DNA from 4 places in the Pseudoalteromonas sp. APC 3355 genome. Region 2 is predicted to be linked to each of the others. Evidence: predicted binding sites of a transcription regulator. Region 2 holds the regulator's gene; each other region holds the start of a gene.
The links. The regulator sigma-54, encoded in region 2, starts transcription at its own class of promoters, with help from an activator protein. The targets are predictions, from matches to a motif close to GTTGGCACGNNNNTNGNNT.
Positions count from the first base shown of each region.

Region 1: a site for sigma-54 is predicted at 1,306-1,324, ahead of QMA08_RS19510 (DUF2726 domain-containing protein). Genes of this name have one in related genera too.
Region 3: a site for sigma-54 is predicted at 2,137-2,155, ahead of QMA08_RS04175 (EF-hand domain-containing protein). Genes of this name have one in related genera too.
Region 4: a site for sigma-54 is predicted at 1,371-1,389, ahead of QMA08_RS02840 (PA2169 family four-helix-bundle protein). Genes of this name have one in related genera too.

Region 1 covers NZ_JASDDB010000022.1:10,702-14,541, reverse strand. The annotation lists gene mtnN (5'-methylthioadenosine/S-adenosylhomocysteine nucleosidase) at 1-547, opposite strand, end outside; gene QMA08_RS19510 (DUF2726 domain-containing protein) at 670-1,266, opposite strand; gene folE2 (GTP cyclohydrolase FolE2) at 1,382-2,302, opposite strand; gene arcB (aerobic respiration two-component sensor histidine kinase ArcB) at 2,534-3,840, shown strand, end outside.
Region 2 covers NZ_JASDDB010000002.1:16,204-20,043, reverse strand. The annotation lists gene lptB (LPS export ABC transporter ATP-binding protein) at 1-707, shown strand, start outside; gene QMA08_RS03315 (RNA polymerase factor sigma-54) at 777-2,276, shown strand; gene hpf (ribosome hibernation promoting factor) at 2,303-2,590, shown strand; gene ptsN (PTS IIA-like nitrogen regulatory protein PtsN) at 2,595-3,047, shown strand; gene rapZ (RNase adapter RapZ) at 3,066-3,840, shown strand, end outside.
Region 3 covers NZ_JASDDB010000002.1:196,384-200,223, forward strand. The annotation lists gene QMA08_RS04155 (amidohydrolase) at 1-814, opposite strand, end outside; gene QMA08_RS04160 (calcium-binding protein) at 947-1,183, opposite strand; gene QMA08_RS04165 (EF-hand domain-containing protein) at 1,193-1,429, opposite strand; gene QMA08_RS04170 (hypothetical protein) at 1,616-1,843, opposite strand; gene QMA08_RS04175 (EF-hand domain-containing protein) at 1,868-2,101, opposite strand; gene QMA08_RS04180 (HAMP domain-containing sensor histidine kinase) at 2,432-3,840, shown strand, end outside.
Region 4 covers NZ_JASDDB010000001.1:649,223-653,062, forward strand. The annotation lists gene aceK (bifunctional isocitrate dehydrogenase kinase/phosphatase) at 1-297, shown strand, start outside; gene QMA08_RS02835 (LysR family transcriptional regulator) at 317-1,255, shown strand; gene QMA08_RS02840 (PA2169 family four-helix-bundle protein) at 1,433-1,876, shown strand; gene QMA08_RS02845 (biopolymer transporter ExbD) at 2,190-2,582, shown strand; gene QMA08_RS02850 (TonB-dependent receptor) at 2,656-3,840, opposite strand, start outside.

The DNA.
Region 1 (3,840 bases), on a different contig from region 2:
ACGTTTGCGCAATTGAAGCGCCTTCCATTTCAACAGCAAGCATTGTAGGAAAATCACTACGTGCTTTATCAATGCGTATAGGGTCACACATAAATGTGTCACCAGTACAAATTAAGCCAACGAGTGTTTTAACATCACTGATTTGTTCGATAGTTTGCTGTGCTGCTTCAACTAATTTAGGGTGTGCTGCAAAGCCTGCCGGCATTTGTGGTACTTGGCCAATTTCGTAGCCAAAAGCAGTTACGTCTACATCGTGGTGACGTACTTCTGACGAAATTACGACATCGCCAACACTAAGAGAAGGATCGAATCCACCGGCTGAGCCTGTGTTAATTATGCAATCAGGTTTGAAGTTATCGATAAGTAAGGTAGTTGCAATAGTTGATGCGACTTTACCAATACCAGATTGAACAAGTGTCACCGTGTTACCAGCCAACTCGCCAGTATAAAAAGTGAAACCTGCTTTAGTTAAAATTTGTGGGTTTTGCATAGCTTCACGTAAAATTTTAACTTCTGGCTCCATTGCGCCAATAATACCAACATTCATAAAGTTTAATTCCTGAGTTTGAATCACTTGATTATACGTGAAGTTAGCAATAAAAAACAAAAAAGCGAGCTTGTTTATGAGCTCGCTTTAAATACTTTTTAGGAGAGTATTTAATTCGTTTTTTAAATTTCAGCTAACGCCGTGGTTTGCGCTTTAGCTTGAGAAGGTGAAAGTACCGCTGGCTTATGTGAGCGATTACGAACAGGGCGCTGAGTTTGTGTTGCTGCAGGCTTACCAAGTTTAAACATAATTGCATCGCGTACTTCAGAAGGGCGGTAGCCCGATTTAACTTTCATACGAATATGTGGAATGCCCGCAGACTCTAGTGCACCGTTTACAAACCAGTCGCGTTGAGCTTTGTGGCCATCTTTGTTGGCATTGTTAACTAGGTCAACAGCAGCAATGATTGTTAGTTTTTCTTTATCGATTAATACAAAGTCGAGTTGCTTATTTTTAGCTTTAGCTAAAGCAGCACGTTTAGACTTTACTGAAAGGCCTTGCTTACAGTCAATAACGTCGATTAACTTAACGCGACTAACAATTTTATATTGATCGCCAACAGCACGCTCGAGAAGATTTAAAAAAGCGCCTTCAACCTGCGTAAAAACAGTTTGCTTGCGAGTAAAAGGATACGGGTTTCCGCCATCGTCATTAAATTTTGACGCAACAACAGAGGCCCCGACAACTAATACTAGGATTAATAATAAAGCGAATTCCATACGGTAACTCCATAACAACAAATTGACACTGCTCAAACAAAGCAATTTACGTGCCTAAAAAGTATGGGTTATAAAATAATTACCGACTGGTTTACAAGCAATAGCTACACAGCGATTAAGCTTTGTAGCCTCCTTTAATACCTTTTACTGCAATAGCTACAGCATCGTGCGCATGCAGTGATTCATAGTGGTTTATTTGCAGCCAATAATCACTGTAATTGTTTGCCTCTAGCAATGCTTTAATTTTACGCGCTGCATCTTCACAAAACATAAGGTTTTGACCATTCAAACGGGCAAATTCTTGCTCATCTTCACGTTTTACTGCCGCTTGTACTGGTGTTTTAAGCTCAGCTTCAAGAGTGTTAATTAGCGTAACTACGTCAAATTCTTGAATGTTGCTATCAAGCTTTACTTTTACGTTGGCAATAGAGCGCTGCGAGTGAGGAGTAGCTACAATGCCTTGTGTAGTGCCTAGCCATTCGTGCACATCTTTTTGGCTTAACGTTTCTTGGTTAAACTTTTCGTTAAACGCGTTTTGTATAAGCTGGCGCGCAAGTGCAGCAGAGCATGGGCACGTTGAAGAATAAGTAACATCTACGGTTAGCTCGTAGCTAATAACGTTATTTTCAATTGTACTGGTAAGTACAACTGGGTAGCTTTTCCAGCCCGCTTTACCACTTAATAATGACTTACGGCGTAGCGGTAATTCAAATTTAAATTCAATTTGTGCTTTATCGCTCAGCCCTTCGTGGCTAGTTATAAAGGTATCGAGTGCCTGCGCTATAGTTTGCGGATTGACTTGCTGCTCGGTTGAAAGCAGATCAAGTGCCAAAAATAGACGTGACATATGAATGCCTTTGGCATCTTCTTTATGTAAATTTACAAATGCACGAGCTTTGGCGTTTACTGTAACTGGAGATAAGTCTCGAGATTCAAAAATAAATGGCAGTTCTATTTCGCCCATGCCAACCCAGTCTAATTTACCTGTTTGTAAAGCGGGTGCAGTGTCTGCTATATCTGGCATATTGGTTTGCATGTGCGCTACTCGTATTTTGGGGATAATAAAGCGGGGCATTTTACACTAAATAATTTATTGCTGAAATGATGAGTTTAATAGATGAGCTAAATCAAACATGAAAAATTCTGTTTTTATCGCACAACGTGAGTAGTGGTAGGAGAAAAATGCTAAAATCTGGGAAAATGGTATGTTTATACATACGCATTGCCTTCTTTATATTAAGTACACAGCTAAGAGATAAAATTACGTATGACCGATTATTCTTTGAGCCCTTGGGCTCGGGTACTTTCCAGCTCAATAACGCGATTTGGTGAATTTAAAACCGCTGCTATTTGTTACACTTTATTTTTAACTGTATCTCTTATTTTATCGAGCATGTTTTATTATGTGGCGATAGGCGAATTACACCTGGTTGATATTTTAGCCGTGGTATTTTTTACGGCTGTGGTTTCTCCTTTAATTATAAGTGTGTTGCTTAATTCAATTCGACAACTTGATGCCTCATATGCTTATTTAGATAGCGCCACCAAGCAGGAAAAGCTTTTAAATCAAACCCTAAAAGATAACATTAACCGTCTAAACATCGAAATTGATGAGCGTAAAATGGCATTTCATGCCAAGCACCGCGCTATTGAAGAGCTACGTCGAGAAATTGCTGAGCGTAAAAAAACACAACAAGAACTTGCTCAACAAAGCATGCTGCAGCGCTCAATAGTTGATTCATCTCCTGATTTATTTTATTACCGCGATAACAATGGCGTGTTTGCTGGTTGTAATAAAATGTTTGAAGAAGTAATGGGTAAATCAAGTAGCGAACTAATTGGCAAAACGGTTGAGCAGATATTCCCGAGTCACTTTTTATCTGAAGTTTTGAAAACCGATAAAGAAGTAGAGCAAAGCCATAAAGCACTGACCATTGATGTGGGTTATGAAGTAAATGGGGAAACGCGTTGGTTTGAGCTGCGTAAATTACCTTTTATAAATGATGAAGGTGATTACATTGGTTTACTGGGCTTTGGTCGTGATATCACAAGTCGTAAGGAGGCCGCTCAAGCGCTCGAAACGGCCTATAAAGACAAAGGTAAGTTTATTGCAACATTAAGCCATGAACTACGTACACCGCTCAATGGTATTGTTGGTTTAACACGAATGCTGCTTGATACTGACTTAAACAAACAGCAGCGTAGTTGGGGTAATACTATATTTTCGAGTGCTGAAACGCTCGGCAATATTTTTAACGATATTATTGATTTAGACAAAATAGATAGAGATCAGCTCGATATAGTGACCAACTCTATTAATGTGTCAGACTTTATAAATGACGTTGTTAACTTTGCGGGCTTAATCGCGGAGCAAAAAGAGCTAGAGTTTGATATTAAGCGCAATGGGGTGCTGGATATTTACGCACAGCTCGACCCAACTCGCTTACGCCAAGTTGTTTGGAACTTAATTAATAACGCCGTTAAGTTTACACAGCAAGGAAAGGTAACACTTGAATGTAGCCGAGAAAACAGAGTTGAAGGCCCATGGTTAGTTATGAAAGTATCGGATACCGG
Region 2 (3,840 bases):
AACTATTGGCAAAAAGCTATAAAGGTCGTGAAGTTGTAAAAAACGTCGGCCTTGAAGTACAAGCTGGCAGTATAGTTGGCTTACTTGGCCCTAACGGTGCTGGTAAAACAACGACTTTTTATATGATTGTAGGGCTTGTTCCTAGCGACAAAGGTAAAATATCTATTGATGATAACGATATTACTCTTTTACCTATGCATAGTCGTGCTAGATTAGGCATAGGCTACTTACCGCAAGAGTCATCAATTTTTAGAAAGCTGACTGTTTATCAAAACTTAATGGCCATTTTAGAAACGCGCAAAGAACTAAATAAACAAGCCAGAGAAGACACGCTCAATAACTTATTAGATGAATTTAGCATACAACACATTCGTGATAGCCAAGGTATGGCATTGTCGGGTGGAGAACGTCGTCGTGTAGAAATAGCACGAGCGCTGGCAGCAGATCCTAAATTTATACTACTGGATGAACCGTTTGCCGGTGTTGACCCTATTTCGGTATTAGATATAAAGAAAATAATAGAACATCTTAAAAATCGTGGGATTGGTGTATTAATTACCGACCATAACGTAAGAGAGACCCTTGATGTTTGTGAAAAAGCCTACATTGTTTCTCATGGGGAGCTGATTGCATCAGGTACTCCAGAACACGTATTAAATGATAAAACAGTACGCGATGTTTACTTAGGCGAGCAATTTAGGCTGTAACATTTACGCCATGTCTTTAAGCATCTGCTAGTATTAATTATAACAACATAAAAGGATTGTTAGAGATACATGAGGCAATCACTACAGCTGCGCATGGGCCAGCAACTTACAATGACTCCACAGTTGCAACAAGCTATTCGTTTGTTGCAACTCAGTACATTGGATCTCCAGCAAGAAATACAAGAAGCTCTCGACAGTAATCCACTATTAGAGGTTGAAGAGGCAGACTATTCTGAAGACGCTGCTGGTAAAAACGAGCAAAAAGCTGATACCGATGACATAACTGTTAGCGCATCTGCTGATGATGCTCCGAGCGAATACGAACAAGATACTGGTGAAGCACTTGCAAAAGACACGCTAAGTGACGACATGGCTATGGATGTTAGTTGGGATGAGTACATGAGTGCCGCTCCTGCAGCCTCATCAGGTCCAATGCCTGAAGACGAATCAATATACCAAGGCGCCTCTACTGAAACGCTCCATGAGTATTTAATGTGGCAATTACAACTAACACCATTTAGCCCTACCGATGAAGCCATCGCTATTGCGATTGTAGAAGCCGTCGATGATTCAGGTATTTTAACTCTCAGTTGCGAAGAAATTTTAGAAAGCTTTAATCAAGAAAACGAAGATGATAACGAAGTTGAACTTGATGAAATTGAAGCGGTATTAAAACGCATCCAACTGTTTGATCCTGTTGGTATTGCTGCACGTAGTTTACAAGAGTGTTTGTGTATTCAGCTTAATCAATTTGATAAAGAAACACCTTACATTAATGAAACGAAAATGATTTTAACCGAGCATATTGATCTATTAGCAGCTCGCGACTATCGTACATTAATGAAAAAAACTAAGCTCAAAGAAGAAGAGCTTAAAGAAGTAATGACACTAATACATACTCTCAACCCAAAACCTGCAGATACTATTGTAAGGGAAGAATCTGAGTATGTTATTCCTGATGTGTCAGTTAAAAAAATTAAAGGCCGCTGGGTTGTTGAATTAAACCCAGATAGCATGCCTAAAATTCGTGTTAATAGCCAATACGCGGCAATGTCTCGCACTGTAAAATCAAGTGGCGACAGCCAGTTTATTCGCTCACATTTACAAGAAGCTAAATGGTTTATTAAAAGCTTAGAAAGTAGAAACGACACGCTATTAAAAGTTACTAATTGTATTGTTAAGCAACAACAAGGCTTTTTTGAACATGGCCCTGAAGCCATGAAACCAATGGTTTTAAATGATGTCGCTGAAATGGTAGAAATGCACGAATCGACAATTTCACGCGTAACTACTCAAAAGTACATGCATACACCCCGTGGTATATTTGAGCTTAAATACTTTTTCTCAAGCCATGTAAGTACTGAAAACGGTGGTGAATGTTCATCTACAGCAATACGTGCGCTTATCCGAAAATTAATCGCAGCAGAAAACTCAGCAAAACCATTGAGTGATAGCAAAATAGCGGATATATTGGCTGAGCAAGGAATTAAAGTAGCAAGACGTACAATCGCAAAATACCGCGAATCTCTTGCTATTCCACCGTCAAATCAGCGTAAAAGTCTGATTTAAGACGCTAAACTAAGAGGGTAATGCTTATGCAACTAAACTTAACTGGTCGTCACGTAGAATTAACCGATTCACTAAGAGACTATATTAATACTAAATTTGCGAAGCTTGAAAGACACTCTGATCATATAAATAATGTTCATGTCATTCTCGATGTAGAAAAATTAAATCAAAAAGCAGAAGCCACAATACACGTAAGCGGTGCTGAGCTATTTGCCTCTACAGAACATCAAGATATGTATGCCGCTATTGACTCGTTGATCGACAAGCTCGATCGCCAAGTAATCAAACACAAAGAGAAGCTTGCTCGACACTAATATGATGAAATTAAGTTCACTTATATGCCAGGACTGCAGCAAAGCTGCGGTCCTTTTTAATAGCAAAAAAAGAATTTTAGAGTTCATTAGCGAACTTGCTCACGACAAACTTCCGTATTTACCGCAACAAGATATTCTTAATGCTTTAATGAGCAGAGAGAAATTAGGTAGTACAGGTATAGGACGTGGCATTGCTATTCCTCATGGAAGAATGAGCGGTGCAGAAGAGCCTTTGGCTTTAGTGCTCGTTAGCGAAACTCCAATAAACTTTGATGCAATCGATAATCGCCCTGTTGATATTTTTGTCGCACTCATCGTACCAGATGGCGATAACCAGCAGCACTTAAAGACTCTAGCAACCATTGCTGATAAACTAAACAACAAAGATTTTTGTAAACAGTTACGCAGTGCAAAATCTGATACTGAGCTTTACCAAGTTATTGTCGATCAATCATAGTTTTATAAAGGGTGTTAAATGGAGTTAATTATCATAAGCGGCCGTTCTGGTTCTGGCAAGTCGGTTGCTTTGCGCGTTGTAGAAGATTTAGGTTATTATTGCGTTGATAATATTCCAGTAAACCTACTACCTTCATTAGTTCGCAGTGTGTCTGATAGCTACGATAAAATTGCTGTTAGCATTGATGTGCGCAACATCCCTAAAGAACAAGATGAATTTAACGATATTCTTGAATACTTGCCTGGCTTTGCAAACCCTACGTTGTTTTATTTAGATAGCGACGATCAGACATTGATCAAACGCTTTTCAGAAACACGCAGATTACACCCACTATCAATAGACTCGTTGCCGCTTGATTTAGCCATCAAAAAAGAAAAAGAATTACTTGATGTATTAACCACTCGCGCCGACTTTATGATAGATACGACTGATTTAAGTGTTCATCAACTCGCTGAATCTATTCGTGAAAAGATTTTAGGTAAAAAAGATAAGCAACTGATTGTCACATTTGAATCATTTGGTTTTAAACACGGTATACCAAAAGAAGCAGACTACGTATTTGATGCACGCTTTTTACCAAATCCACACTGGGAACCAGAGTTGAAGCCTTTAAATGGGTTAGATCAACCGGTTAAAGACTATTTAGCTAATCACAGCATAGTGCAAAAATTCACATGGCAAATTCAAACATTTGTACAAACGTGGTTACCGCATTTAGAAAGAAATAACCGCAGTTATTTAACCATTGCTATTGGGTGTACAGGCGGGCAACATCGCTCTGTGTATTTAGCGC
Region 3 (3,840 bases), 180 kb from region 2:
TTGCCACAATACGTAGCGGTAAATTACCAAGGTCGCCGCGCTCTTTATAAACCTCCCATGTGGTTTTATCAATACCTGCATCGTGAGTAGAGGTAATGCCTAAACTTAATAAATGTTTACCTGCTGCATCTAGTGAGTCACTTATATCTTGTTTAGAAGGGGCTGGCATATGCTGGGTAATTAGCGATTCTGCTTTGTCTACAAAAATACCCGTAGGATTGCCAAATTCGTCTTTAATTATCTCACCGCCTTCGGGCGCTTTTGTTTGGGCGGTAATACCTGCAAGTTCGAGCGCTTTTGAATTAACCCAAATGGCGTGGCTATCAACTCGAGAAAGCACCACAGGTCGATCGTTAACTACTTTGTCTAAATCTTTAGCCGTAGGAAAGCGTGTATCAGCCCAAAGCTCTTGGTTCCAGCCTCGTCCTATAATCCAACCTTGTTTGTTATCGGCAAATACTTTTAGTTTATTCGTTACTTCATCAACCGATGTTGCGCCGCGTACGTCAAGTTGCGATAAATTATCTCCTAGGCCAATAACGTGCCCATGAGCATCAATTAAGCCAGGTAATAAGGTATTACCGTGCGCATCAATTAGCTTGGCATCTGGGTAGCTATCTTTAAGTGTATCGCTACCTAGTTTTACTACCTTGCCATTTTTAATAACGAGGGTAGTAAATTGCTGTACTTCACCTTGATATAAAGGGGTATAACCATTGGCGTTATAAATTACTTTTGTTTGTGCAAAAGTGTAACTAGAACTAGCGCAAAGGCTGGCTAGTATGAGTGGTTTGATTATTTTTTTGAGCGGCATAAGGCATTATTTTTTATTGTTAGTGCGTTAACACTAGCAAACCCAACTTTATAATACCAATATGTGAGACAAATTATGATGAAGAAAAAAGCAGTAAAGCTAGAACATAAAATATCTAGCTTTTGAAAGGGTTTATTTACTAGCGTATAAACTGTATTCACTTAGCGTTAGTTTACCATCTTTGTCTTGATCGTAGCTTGAAAACCGAGACCACAAAGCGGGGTCTACAGCGGTTTCTGAACGTGTTAAAAAACCATCCTGGTTTCTATCAAGTTTTTCAAATTGCTCTGCAACATTGTTGCTTGCAGCAAAGCCTAATGTGCTAAAAATACTAAACGCAAAAAGCGCTATATAGCTTGTTTTTTTCATGAAAAATACTCAGTAGAGGTTATTGGTAAGGTAATTTTTAAATTCGATTAACGAAATTTGGTTATCTTGGTTTTTGTCCCATTTTACAAATGTGTTTAATAGTTGTGGTTGGGGATCAAGTTCGTCATGCGTTAAATAGCCACTTTTGTCGCTATCGAGGTGATCAAAGCGTTGCTTTACATCAAGTGCAGCGGCATCAAAGCTTAATAGCATTAAGATGCTTATAACAAGGGGAAGTATCTTCATGGTGTTCCTTCCAAAAGATGTATTTAAAGTTTATGGCTAAAAAAAAGGAAAAAGGAAAAAGCACTTGCCGTAATTTAACTCCCAACATTAAATCCTTTTACACACTCCCTCAGGGATTATGGCAAATGCTTTTAATTCCAGTTTACCTATAACAAGCTTAAGTAAAGCTTAATCAGTAATTACTCATTAAGGTTTAAAGCTTTCAAATTCTTTTTTTGAGACTTTTTCATCACCGTCTTCATCTAAGTCGGCAAATTGTCTCATTACTTCCTTGTCTTCCTTTGCTTCTGCAATTGATATTTGTCCGTCCATGTCTTTATCTAAGTGGGCAAAACGCACATTTGTTGGCGATGCAATTACGGTGGCACTAATTGCTAAAAACATTAATGAAAAAGCGGCTATAAGTTGTTTCATAATCACGTTCCTTATTAAATGAGTTTATTGAATAAATTTTTTGAATTCATCTAGCGACAATTGCCCATCTTGATTAGTATCAATTTGAGAAAAATTCTCGTGTAAGACAGCATCTTCACCTGCTTCGGCTTCACTTAATGTGCCGTTACTGTCTTTATCAAGTTCGTTAAAAGTCGCGTGAACGTCCATTGCGTGTGCATTAGGGCCTAAAAAGCCTAAAGCCAGTAATGATGAAATTACTAAAATGCGTTTGTTCATAATTATTTCCTTATTGATTAAAGTTATTACTCCTATTACAAAAATGGTGCCAATAATAATTGTTGTTATTTTTCAAATGGTTATTGTTTTTGCTTTAAGCCAGTGAGAAGTTTTTACTGGGTTTATTGTAATTTTTGTGCGCCTTTTGCAACACTATTTAGTGAGGTTGAAAGGGAGTTTATTAAAATCAACGAGTTACGCTGTCTCTATTTGGCGACACATTGTTTTATAGTGCTGGCTGTTAATCGTATTAAATATAATTGCTGGTTCAGCTAGTGTATAAGGTAAGCACTTAATAATAGAGCGCTTAACTTAAAAGGACTAAACGAAATGCCAGCAACCATAGCTAAAAAATACCATGCAATGCTTAACTGGCGGTCTAATTTAATTGGGCAATTTGCAATGAGTATGCTGCTTTCGCTACTTCCGCTTTCTATAGTGGTGATCGTATTTTTAAATGCGCTTAATAAGCAATTAGCGGTTACTCAAAGTATTGTGAGTAGCAACTACCAAATTACCAAATCGTTTAACACTTTAAAGCAAGAGCTCAACAGCCTTGAGCGCGCCACTAGGCAAAACTGGGTATTAAAAAGTGAATCGCTTGATAAGCTCATTGTCGATAAATGGCAATCATCCCTACAAAGCATTGATGAACTCAAATTTGTAAACACGAATAAAGAGTATATTCACCAATGGCAACGCTTATATACCACCTTACAAACCGCGCATGTAAAACTCGTTGAGCAAAAACAACAACAAGCTGAGCTATTTGTGCCAGTGAGCGATTTAATTGCTGAGCTTACTTTATGGTTACGTGATAAAAACGAAGCGCAAATTACCAATAACCAAAATGAGCTTACAAGCCTGCAAGCGTCATTTATAAACTGGCTGGTGGCACTTATTCCACTGACTTTAATTGTTGGGGGAGGTTTTTTATGGCGCATAAGTGGGCGGCTAAAAGGGTTAACTACGGTTATTGATAAGCTTGGGCAGGGGCATTGGCAGCAAAAAATATCTGTGAAAGGTTCAGCTGAGCTTGTTGAGCTAGGAGAAAAGCTCCAATGGGTACAAGAGCAGCTTCATATGCTTGAGCAGCAAAAAGATACTTTTTTACGCCATGTAACTCATGAGCTAAAAACGCCGCTTGCTTCAATGGTCGAAGGCACTGATTTATTAACTGATGAAATAGTAGGTCCAATTACTGCTGAGCAAAAAGCAGTGCTTGAGCTCATTAGCCAATCTATGGTGCGCCTTCGTACAATGATTGACAGTTTGCTGAGTTATAATGCGATTCGCACCAGTAAAGACAGCTTAAGCGAAGTTGAATTTAGTCTTCTTATTAATAAAATTAATAGCCATTTTGAACATCGCTTAACTGCGCGTCAGCAAGCTCTGCAGTGGCAAAATACTTTACCTAACAAACCGCTTGCTTTACCTAGTGAGCTTATTGAGATGATTTTAATTCAGCTTATTTCAAATGGCTTAAAATTTTCAGAAGATAAGCAAAGCGTTACTATTAATTTAGCGCTTGAGCAAAACCAGCTTTGTATCGTTGTACTTGATAAAGGGTGCGGTATTAAAGAGCAAGAAAAAACTCAAATTTTCAGCGCATTTTATCAAGGTAAACACAGTAAAAATGTTACGCTGCAAGGCAGTGGACTGGGTTTAACTATTGTAAAAGAGTCTGTTGAACAGCTAAGAGGTACACTTAGTGTTGAGCATAACGAGCCACATGGTTG
Region 4 (3,840 bases), on a different contig from region 2:
TACGATGAAGTTCAATATCTAACCGATATGAACTTTAGAGCATTACCAAAAGCAAAGAGCTATGACGACTATCTAATGGATGAACAAAGTTACTCTGTTGCACCACAGGACGTATTTCCTGAGCAACTTTGTACATTTGTAATGCCAAACCCTATGTATAAAAAGTTTTTACTCAGCACTCATCCTGAGCTTATAGATGTTAGCTTTTGGAAGCAGGCACAACAAAATATAAAAAATGGTCAGGTAAGTCATATTTACCCATACCCGACAGCACAGCGCTTTATTCACCACTGGTAAGCGCTAAAGGACACACACAATGAATATAAGTAAAATAGATTTAAATTTACTCGTTTACCTCGATACATTGCTGCGAGAATGCAACGTAACACGCGCTGCTAATCAATTGAGTATAACGCAACCTGCAATGAGTAATGGCCTTAAACGTCTTCGTAACTTATTTAACGACCCTATTTTAGTTCGTACCAGCGATGGTATGGTGCCTACCGAGCGTGCTTTGGAGTTACAACCCGTTATTCGTGGCATATTAATGACCCTTGAAGAAACTCTAGCACCTAATCGAGAATTTGAGGCAAGCCAAAGTAAGCGTGTGTTTAGAATAATGGCCAGTGATTACGCTGCAAGTACATTAGCACCAAAGCTTTTAAGTAAATTGCACGAAGAAGCCCCCGATACTACTTTAGATATACTCACACCAAGTGATGTCACCTTTCATGATGTAGAAAACGGTAAAGTAGATATGGCAATCAACCGTTTTGAAAACTTACCGCAGTCTTTTCATCATAAACGTATTTGGAAAGATAGTTTTTGCTGCTTAGTAAAAGCCGATAATCCTATAATTGAAAACTTTAGCCTCGACAGCTATTTAAAAGCGCGCCATATATGGGTAAGCAAAACAGGTTTTGGTGTAGGTGTAGGCATGGACCCTAAAGATGTGCAAAAACTTGGCTGGGTTGACGAAGCACTTGCTCACTTTGGTAAGCATCGTAATATTGCCACTTTTACGCGTAACTACCATGTGGCAATTCATTTAGCTAAAGAGAAAAATTTAATTGCGACCCTTCCTTCAAAAGCCGCAAATATATATTTAGATGATCCGGGGCTTAAAATCTTAGAGCCACCATTTCCAATCCCTCCTTTTGAGCTTGATATGATTTGGAGCCCACTGTTACATCGCGATGCGAGTCACATTTGGTTACGTCAAAAAGTAGCTGAAGTAGCTGAAGAGCTAAAATAACTTTATTACACAATATAATGTAAAAATTGCTAGGTTAATTTTCTGCCTGTTAACTTAGCATCTTACTAAAATAAAATTAAACCAATAAAATCAAATGACTACATAACTATTGAAACGTGGAACATACATTGCTTTTATTAAATTGAACTATACATTCATTTAATTAAAGAGGTCATTATGAACACCCATCAAGGATCAGAAGTAAATCATATTACTGACATCATTCAAGTTATGAACAGCGGCATCGATTTTTATCAAAAAGCACAGGAAAAAGTTGAAGACCCTGCTATTGGTGCACTTTTTCAGCGTATGATAGATGCCCGAAAAGTGAGTGTTGAGCGCTTGCAGCCATATGCAATTAATGAAAAAGGCGAACGCGAAGATGGCTCATCTTTCGCAGTTGAAGCACGACGTGCGTACACAGCCCTATTGACTACTTTCACCTCACACAACGACAGCACGTATGTAAAAGAGCTCGAAGAGGTAGAAGATAAAACCCTTGAAGAAATTAAAGCAGCAATGGATAAACCGCAACCAGCTGACTGCGAAGCTGCACTGGCTAAAACATTATTAACAATGCAAAGCTGCCATGCAGAAATGAGCCGTATGCAAAAGCATTAAGCTGACATAGCGCATAACTAGAACCCAGCCTCGAGCTGGGTTTTTTATTGCCTCTAATACCAATCTACATAGTTTTTTAAGCAATTTAACAAATTGCATTACATTATAACGATGCTAAATAGACCCCATATATAAGCAGAACGGTATAAACACCGCCTTATTTCACCACATTTTAATACATAATTAGTACAAATATTTAATGTTATTAGAATATTTATTTAACCACGCTTTATTTTTGCTGTGCTAATTTTGTTAATAGGTACCTAAAACCTTGCTGTGGCGCCGCAGCATTTAATTAAAAATAAGGTCCAATATGAAAAAACTAACCAAACTACAAAATAATGCTGATGTAGATATGACCCCGATGTTAGACATAGTGTTCATATTACTAATTTTCTTTATTGTAACTACATCTTTTGTAAAACCTGTGGCTATTGAATTAAACCGACCACTCGACAGCCCTCAAATAGATAAGCCTGTTAAAAATGCTTTATTTAAAATTGATGAAAGTAACGGAGTATATTTTTCTGGGAGGTTAATTGATTTAGAGCAAGTTGCGACTAATTTAGCTATGTTCGCGGCTGAATATGAAATAAGTTCGGTACTTATAACCGCAGACGAAAACAGTACACATAATACTTTAATGAATGTAATGAATAATATTAAGCAATACGATGATTATCCAATAAGTTTGATTTCTAAATAAAATCAGCCCAAGCTAAAACCAAAAAAAGGGCCTTACGGCCCTTTGAGTTAAATAACAAAAGGGAGGTTATTAATTAAAAACGGTATTCTGCACCTACGTAGTAGTAAGCACCGTTAAATCCAAACGGAGCCGAACGACGTGAGTAGTCAAACACACCTGAGCTACTTATTACTGTGTTGCCACTAGCATCCACAATAGTACCTGAGCGAGAGTTACCTATTTCATTTTTATCTGGGTAAACATCGAACAAGTTATTTGCACCAATATTTACTGATAAATCTTCAGTAACGAAGTAGTTAACTTTAACGTCAGTTAAAATTTCTGCGCCATACGTTTGACGACCGCCATCTTCTACTGTGTATTCACCAAAACGATTAAGTGACAGGTTAACAGTCCAATCATCACGTTGATAAAGCGCACTTAAGTTAATACGGTCCTCTGGTTGCCACTCTTCTATAATAGAGATGTCTTCAGCTGAGAATATATCTTCTACTTTTACTGTCTCAAGGCTTGAGCCAGCAGGAGAGAACAACGATACAACATCTGTTTTGGTAAAGTTAGCTGCAAGTGTAAAATCAAGCGTGCCACCTAAACCTTCAGTGTTCCACGTTGCTACAAAATCAACACCACGAGTTTCTGTATCAGCACCATTTAAGAAAAACTGCCCTACGCCAGCACCAGCACTATTTAGTGCTGCATCAAGGCTTGTAGATAACCCTTTACCTAAGCGATCACTAATTACAATACGGTCGTCAATATCAATCGAGTAGTAATCAACGGTTACATTAATATTATCGGTAACGTTATACACAATACCTAAACTACGGTTTTGTGATTTTTCTTCTTTAAGTTTTGGAATACCTAAACTTTGCGCAAGTGTTGAATCATTTCTAAATGTACCAACTTCTTCTGCAACTAAATTCCCATTAGTATCAACAACAAATTGTGTGCTTACGTTATTAAAGTAAAGCTGCTGCATTGAAGGCGCTCTAAATCCTGAGCTTAATGCGCCACGTAATGAAATATCGTCGGTAATAGACCAGTTACCAGCAAGTTTAAAGTTTACTGTATCGCCAAAACCTTTGTAGTTATCGTAGCGAAGTGCACCAGATAAAATCACATCTTCAATTATATAAGATTCTGCATCTACGTAAAATGAAATTACATCACGTGACTCATCCACTGAAGACGCAGGTGATGAACCACCAAAACCTTGTGAACCACCCGATGCATCTTCAGAGCCAACACCGCCACTTAA